2 linked regions of the Sagittula stellata E-37 genome follow. The main gene of each other region encodes a partner of the protein of the gene in region 2 in a complex. Links are inferred from orthologs where the notes say so. Each region holds a gene or a part of one and is shown on either strand. Other genes may lie near its edges.

Region 1 (3,058 bases), 4.2 Mb from region 2 along the record:
AATCCGCCACCGTCTATGAGCAGCTCGACCTCTTTGGAGACATCTTCGAACGCATCCGCGCGCAGTATGTGGAGGAGGTCGAACCCTCCGAGCTGATCGAGGCGGCGATCAACGGGATGCTGACCTCGCTCGACCCGCACTCCTCCTACCTGCCACCCGACGACGCCGCCGACATGCGCGTCCAGACCCGCGGCGAATTCGGCGGCCTCGGCATCGAGGTGACGCAGGAAGAGGGCTTCGTGAAGGTCGTGTCTCCCATCGACGGCACCCCTGCAATGGAGGCAGGCGTCGAGGCCGGGGACTTCATCACCCACGTGGATGGCGAAAGCGTGCTGGGCCTGACGCTTGATCAGGCGGTGGACCTGATGCGCGGCCCGGTCGGGTCCGAGATCGTCATCACCGTGGTCCGCGAGGGCGAGGAAGAGCCTTTCGACGTCTCGATCATCCGCGACACCATCAAGCTCACAGCCGTCCGCGCCCGCACCGAAAGCGATGCCGTGGTGCTGCGGGTGACGACCTTCAACGACCAGACTTACCCCAACCTCGCCGAAGGTCTGGCGGAGCAGGTGGAAGAGCTGGGGGGCATGGACAACGTCAACGGTGTCGTCCTCGACCTGCGCAACAACCCCGGCGGTCTGCTGACACAGGCGATCCGCGTCTCTGATGCCTTCCTCGAAAAGGGCGAGATCGTTTCGACCCGTGGCCGCGATCCGGCTGACGGCGACCGTTACAACGCCACTCCGGGTGATCTGGCCGAGGGCAAGCCGCTGGTGGTTCTCATCAACGGCGGTTCAGCCTCCGCGTCGGAGATCGTCGCCGGCGCCCTGCAGGACCACCACCGCGCCATCGTCGTGGGCACGAAGTCCTTCGGCAAGGGCTCTGTCCAGACGGTCATGCCGCTTCGTGGCGACGGTGCAATGCGCCTGACCACAGCGCGCTACTACACGCCGTCCGGCCGCTCGATCCAGGCACTGGGCGTGTCGCCGGACATCGTGGTGGAACAGCCCCGCCGTGAGCCCGACGCAACGGAGGAGGAAGAGGCAACCAACGTCTTCTCCCGCTCCGAAGCCGACCTGCGTGGCCGTCTCGACAACGACTCCCTGACGGAGGAAGAGATCCAGCAGATCGAGGATGACCGCGCCAAGGCAGAGGCAGCCGCCAAGCTCCGCGAGGAGGATTACCAGCTGGCCTACGCCATCGACATCCTGAAGGGCCTGTCGAAACTGGCCCCGACCGACCAGTGAGGATGAACAAGGGCGGGCATGGTCCCGCCCTTTTCACATGAAGGCCATGACTATGATCCAGACCGAAATGACGCCCGAAGACATCGCCAAGCTGCCTTATCGCCGCAACGTCGGCGTGATGCTTGTGAACGCGGACGGCCATGCCTTTGTCGGCCAGCGTGCCGACCGGCAGCCGCACGAGCCGCCCGCATGGCAGATGCCGCAGGGGGGTATCGACAAGGGCGAGGACCCGCGCGCCGCCGCCCTGCGCGAGTTGACCGAGGAGACCGGCGTGACGCCCGACCTTGTCACCGTCGAGGCCGAGACCGAGGGCTGGATCGCCTACGATCTGCCGCACGACATCGTCCCGCGCATCTGGAAAGGCCGCTACAAGGGGCAGGAGCAGAAGTGGTTCCTGCTGCGGTTCCACGGCACCGACGACCAGATCCGGCTGGATGCGGACGAACATCAGGAATTTACCGAATGGCGCTGGCTGCCCGCCGATGAGGTCGTGGCCCAGATTGTGCCGTTCAAGCGGCCCGTGTACGAACAGGTCATTGCCGCGTTCAGGGGCCGCCTGTGATGCGCTGGCTGGTGGCGGCACTTGTGCTGTGCACCACCCAGGCGCAGGCCCTGTCCTGCCTGAAACCGGATGTGGTGCGCACCTACAAGGAGGTGGATGCCTCCCCGGACCGCTGGGGCGCAGCCGTGGGGCGGTTGGACTTCGACGAAAGCCGTTTGCCAGAGCCGCCACAGAACGATCCCAACGCCGCTCCGCCGGAAACGCCTCTGCGGGCGCAGCTGGTGGGCAAGACGCTCGACCGCGACGGGTTCACCAAGCCGTTCCAGGGCAATGTCACGCTGATCGTCCAGTGCTACGGACCATGGTGCGCGCAGCCGAAAAGCGGTCGGAAGTACCTCGTTTTCCTGAAGCGTGAACCGAACCGGCATGTCGCTTTTGCCGATCCCTGCGGCACCCGGCTGTTCGCCGATCCGTCGCGTGAGGACCTCGACAGGGTCAATTCGTGCTTCCGAAACGGCCCTTGTACGGAGCAGGGCCTGCCCTGATCCACGTGCAAAGGGGGGCGGGGGCCGAAGCCCCTTCCGTCAGCGCAGTTTCTTCAGCAGCTCCATGGAGGCGTAGCCGTCCGGCACCAGCCCGGCACGGCGCTGATACCCCCGGATCGCCTGCAGCGTCATCGGGCCGATGCGTCCGTCCACGCCCTTTGTGTCATACCCTGCCTGTGTCAGCCGGGTCTGAAGCTCCTTGCGTTCGGAGCTGGTCAGCGGTCGGTTGTCACGGGGCCATGAGCCCTGAAACTTGGGCCCGCCCATGATCCGGTCGGCCAGGTGGCCCACACCCATCGCGTAGGCGTCAGCCGCGTTGTAGCGCTTGATGACGCGGAAGTTCTTGAAAACGAGGAAGGCCGCGCCCTCGTGCCCGGCGGGCAGCAGGACAGTCGCCGCGCCGTAGTCGGGGACGGGCTTGCCATCGGTGCCCAGAACACCCAGTCGCGCCCAGGAGGAGGGCATGCGCTCCACGTTCGTCTGGTCATAGTCGAACCCGCGCGGCAGGACGACTTCGACGCCCCACGGCTGCCCGGCTATCCAGCCGTTCTTTTTCAGGTAATTGGCGGTCGAAGCCAGCGCGTCGGACGGATCGTCGCCCCAGATGTCGCGGCGTCCGTCGCCGGTGAAATCCACGGCGAGCGACTGGAAGGACGTGGGCATGAACTGCGTGTGACCCATCGCTCCGGCCCATGACCCGGTCATCCTGTCGGGTGTCGTGTCGCCCTGTTCGAGGATCTGCAAGGCGGCCACGAGCTGCCTTTCGA
Region 2 (3,630 bases):
GCGGCTGCGGGCAAAGTCGAGCGCCACCGTCTCGTCAGTCTGGCGAAAGGCTGGGTTGGTGTGCATGGTGTCTCCTGCCCGGGGACCCGGGCGGTGGCGTTTCTCACATTCCGCCAGAGCAGCGAAAAGCCGGGGCCGCTTCGGGCGTGTCGTTTCATTCAGTGGCCGTCGTGGCGAGGGAGGTTCAGAGCGGCATGGCGGTCAGGCGGGCGCCCTCCGTACCGGTGATACGCGCGGCGACGATCCGGCCGGTCGGTTGCGGCGCGGCAAAGGTCACCTCGGTGAACTGCTCCGTGCGGCCCATGTCGGGGGCTTCCATGAGGATCTGCGCCGTGCGGCCGTCCTGTGCCGCAAGGTGACGGGCCACGGCGGCATCGCCCGCGGCGCGCAGGCGGGCGGCCCGCTCCCTGATCGTGGTGCCGTCGACCCGGTTCGGGATCTTCGCTGCGGGTGTGCCGGGCCGCGCCGAGTAGGGGAACACATGCAGCCATGTCAGGCCGCAGTCCTCCACCAGGCGCAGCGAGGCGTCGAAGTGTTCGTCCGTCTCGGTCGGGAAGCCTGCGATGATGTCTGCGCCGAAGGTCATGTCGGGGCGCAGGGCGCGCGCTTCTTCGCAGAAGCGGATGGCGTCGTCGCGCAGGTGGCGGCGCTTCATGCGCTTGAGGATCAGGTCGTGCCCGTGCTGGAGCGACAGGTGCAGGTGCGGCATCAGGCGCGGCTCTGTCGCGATGGCCTGCATCAGGGCGTCGTCGGCCTCGATGGAATCGATCGAGGAGATGCGCAGGCGCGGCACGTCGGTGAGCCTGAGAATGCGCAGCACGAGATCGCCGAGGCGCGGCTCTCCGGGCAGGTCGGCCCCCCAGGACGTCAGGTCGACGCCGGTCAGCACGACCTCGTTGTAGCCTTCCTGCACGAGCCGCTTGATCTGATCGACCACGACACCGGCGGGCACGGAGCGCGAATTGCCGCGGCCATAGGGGATGATGCAGAAGGTGCAGCGGTGGTCGCAACCGTTCTGCACCTGCACGTATGCGCGCGAGCGGGTGCCGAAGCCGTCGATCAGGTGGCCGGCGGTTTCCTCGACCGACATGATGTCGTTGACCAGCACGCGCGGCGTGTCGCCGATGAAGTCGGGCGTCAGGCGCTGCCATGTCTCCGGCGCCATCTTTTCGGTGTTGCCGATGACGTGGGTGACCTCGTCCATCGCAGCAAAGCTGTCGGGGTCGATCTGCGCGGCGCAGCCGGTGACGATCAGCGGTGCGTCGGGGTTGTCGCGGCGCAGACGGCGGATCTCCTTGCGGGCCTTGGCCACCGCCTCGGAGGTGACGGCGCAGGTGTTGACGATCATCGCGTCGGTCAGCCCGGCGTCGGCGGCGAGGCGCTTCATCGCCTCGGTTTCGTAGGCGTTCAGGCGGCAGCCCAGTGTGGTGAACCGTGGCGCGTCGGTCATTGGCACAGCCACTCTGCGGTCAGCGTGCCCGTGAAGACGTGCGATGTGGGGCCGGTCATCCAGACGCCGTCCTCGCGCCAGTCGACATGCAGCGTGCCGCCGTCGAGGTCGATGTGCACGGCGCGCCCGGTCAGCCCTCGGCGCGCGGCGGCGACGGCGGTGGCGCATGAGGAAGAGCCGGATGCCAGTGTCAGCCCCGCGCCGCGTTCCCAGACCCGCATCCGCAGGTGGTCGGGGCCGATCAGGGTGGCCACCTGCACATTGGTCCGCTGCGGGTAGAGGGGGTGATGCTCGATCCTCGGGCCGAAGTCCGTGAGGTCAACGGCTTCCGCATCCGCCACGAAGAAGGTGCAGTGTGGGTTGCCCATGGACGTCGCCACGGGGTCGCCGTCAATGGGCAGGTGCAGGGTGTCCACTTCGCTTGCCAGGGGGATATTCTGCCAGTCGAGAACGGGCGGGCCCATGTTCACCGATGTCATGCCGTTGCCGGTATCCACCGCCTGCAGCGCGCCGTGGTCCGTGGTCAGGACAAGGCGATCCTTGCCGGTCTCGGTCATCAGGTGGCGGGCGATACAGCGCGTGGCATTGCCACAGGCCGCCGAGGTGGACCCATCGGAGTTCAGGAACACGAGGTGCGCGTCGGCATTGCCGCCCGGCTCGATCAGGGCGAGCTGGTCGAAGCCCACGCCCATGTGCCGGTCCGCCAGCCGCATGGCCAGTTCGGGCGTCACCTGGACGCTGCGCGCACGTGCGTCGATGACAACGAAATCGTTGCCCAGCCCGTGCATTTTCATGAAGGGCAAACCTGTCGCGCGCGCGTGATCCATGGCGCCCATATACGCCCGAAGACCAGCGCGCGCCAGAGGGGGCGGCAGGGTCTCCGCTTACTCCGTCACGTCCATGAAACGGCGCTCGGCGGCTTCGAGGAAGGGCACCAGCATGTCGGTGGTCGACTGGCGGTCGGCAAACCACGCGGCCGTCCGGCAAAGATGCGCGGCAAGCAGCGGGTGGCGGCCCACATCGTCCCGTTCCACGATCTCTTCGATGGAGCGCCAGCCGCGCGATTCGACCTCCCCCAGGATCAGCTTCAGCCGCTGGATGCAGTGCAGAACCGTGTAGATGGACAGGTACTCCATGTAATGGTCGAAATCATGCCCGCAGGACGGGTCGAAGCCGTCCTCGACGATCTCCAGCATCGTCTCTGCGTCGACCGGCCAGCTTTCGTCGCCGATCAGCCAGGCAAAATCCTCCGCCCCGTGGCGCATTCCGGCGTATTCGAAATCGAACCATCGCAGGCGACCGTCATCGCCAAGCGCGGCATTTCCGGAGCGGCAGTCCCACTTGACGAACTGGATGCCGCACTGGTCGAGGTAGGCGGGCAGTTCCACGCGGTTGAAGCTGTCGGGGATACCGCGGTCCAGCAATGGCCCGAGGATGTCGACATCGTTCACCAGTTGGGCCAGCCATTCGGCATTGTTGCCGAGCCGGGGCAGGGTGGTGCCAAGATCGGTGTGCCGGGCGGCCGCCTGTATGCGGAAGATCGCGGCCACCGCGTCCTCTGCCAGCGCGACACGGTCCGCAGCGGCGTGCTTGCGGATTTCCGTGTTCAGGCGGCGGCTGCCCACGTCGGACTGGAACATGATGTCGCCCATGACGCCATGGCAGACGGGGACGTCGTCGCAGACCGGCGCCAGTTTCTGGAGGATGAACGCCTCGAGATGCGTGCGGCGGAAGTTCGGACGCAAGGAACCGATCACCGTCATGTCGTCGAAATGCAGGCGCAGGCTCGCCCGGCTTTCGCCGCCGGGAAAGCTGATGTCGCGCACGGGCCGTTGAAACAGGGCTTCGGCGCCTGCCTTGATGCGTTCGTGTTTCCGCAGGGTCTTGTTCACGGGTCTGCCCCCTCAGCTTGCGCCACGCATGTTTCCCGACGTCCATGCGTAGCAGGTGATTCGTTCATCATTGCGGCGATTCCCGGTTCCGGATGCGACGGAATTGTGGCGGCGATCCGGGCCATTGTTGCCGGACCTCGTGACAGTTCCGGGGCGTGCCAGTGACGCAAGGTCATCTTCGAAACAATACCTGCATGACTGGGTCTGAAATTTGGCGAAACCATGACCTTGTGCCCACAATCCCTGATCTGGGTGGGGGCCTGGACAGCGCAAGCGGAACGTTTTTCG

What was found. Proteins that work in one complex are often made in the same cells at the same time.
Region 1: the proteins of dapF (region 2) and ABFK29_RS00365 are in contact, whole or in part, in a solved structure (PDB 5YGU), measured with the Escherichia coli proteins. The link is inferred for Sagittula stellata E-37 from one-to-one orthologs.

The regions. Positions count from the first base shown.
Region 1 is NZ_CP155729.1:65,607-68,664, reverse strand. The notes cover bases 321-3,058. They hold ABFK29_RS00365 (RNA pyrophosphohydrolase), read left to right. Parts: upstream 321-1,311; coding sequence 1,312-1,806; downstream 1,807-3,058. Other genes in these bases: ABFK29_RS00355 (lytic murein transglycosylase), read right to left, coding at 2,331-3,058; ABFK29_RS00360 (hypothetical protein), read left to right, coding at 1,806-2,291; ABFK29_RS00370 (S41 family peptidase), read left to right, coding at 321-1,244. In the rest of the region: more of ABFK29_RS00370, read left to right, coding at 1-320. UniProt on the Escherichia coli protein: Master regulator of 5'-end-dependent mRNA decay.
Region 2 is NZ_CP155729.1:4,263,786-4,267,415, reverse strand. What follows is about bases 367-3,356. They hold dapF (diaminopimelate epimerase), read right to left. Parts: upstream 2,287-3,356; coding sequence 1,447-2,286; downstream 367-1,446. Other genes in these bases: ABFK29_RS20315 (hypothetical protein), read right to left, coding at 2,335-3,342; mtaB (tRNA (N(6)-L-threonylcarbamoyladenosine(37)-C(2))-methylthiotransferase MtaB), read right to left, coding at 367-1,450. In the rest of the region: ABFK29_RS20330 (FMN-binding negative transcriptional regulator), read right to left, coding at 1-66; more of mtaB, read right to left, coding at 185-366. UniProt on the Escherichia coli protein: Involved in the succinylase branch of the L-lysine biosynthesis and in the biosynthesis of the pentapeptide incorporated in the peptidoglycan moiety. Catalyzes the stereoinversion of LL-2,6-diaminopimelate (L,L-DAP) to meso-diaminopimelate (meso-DAP).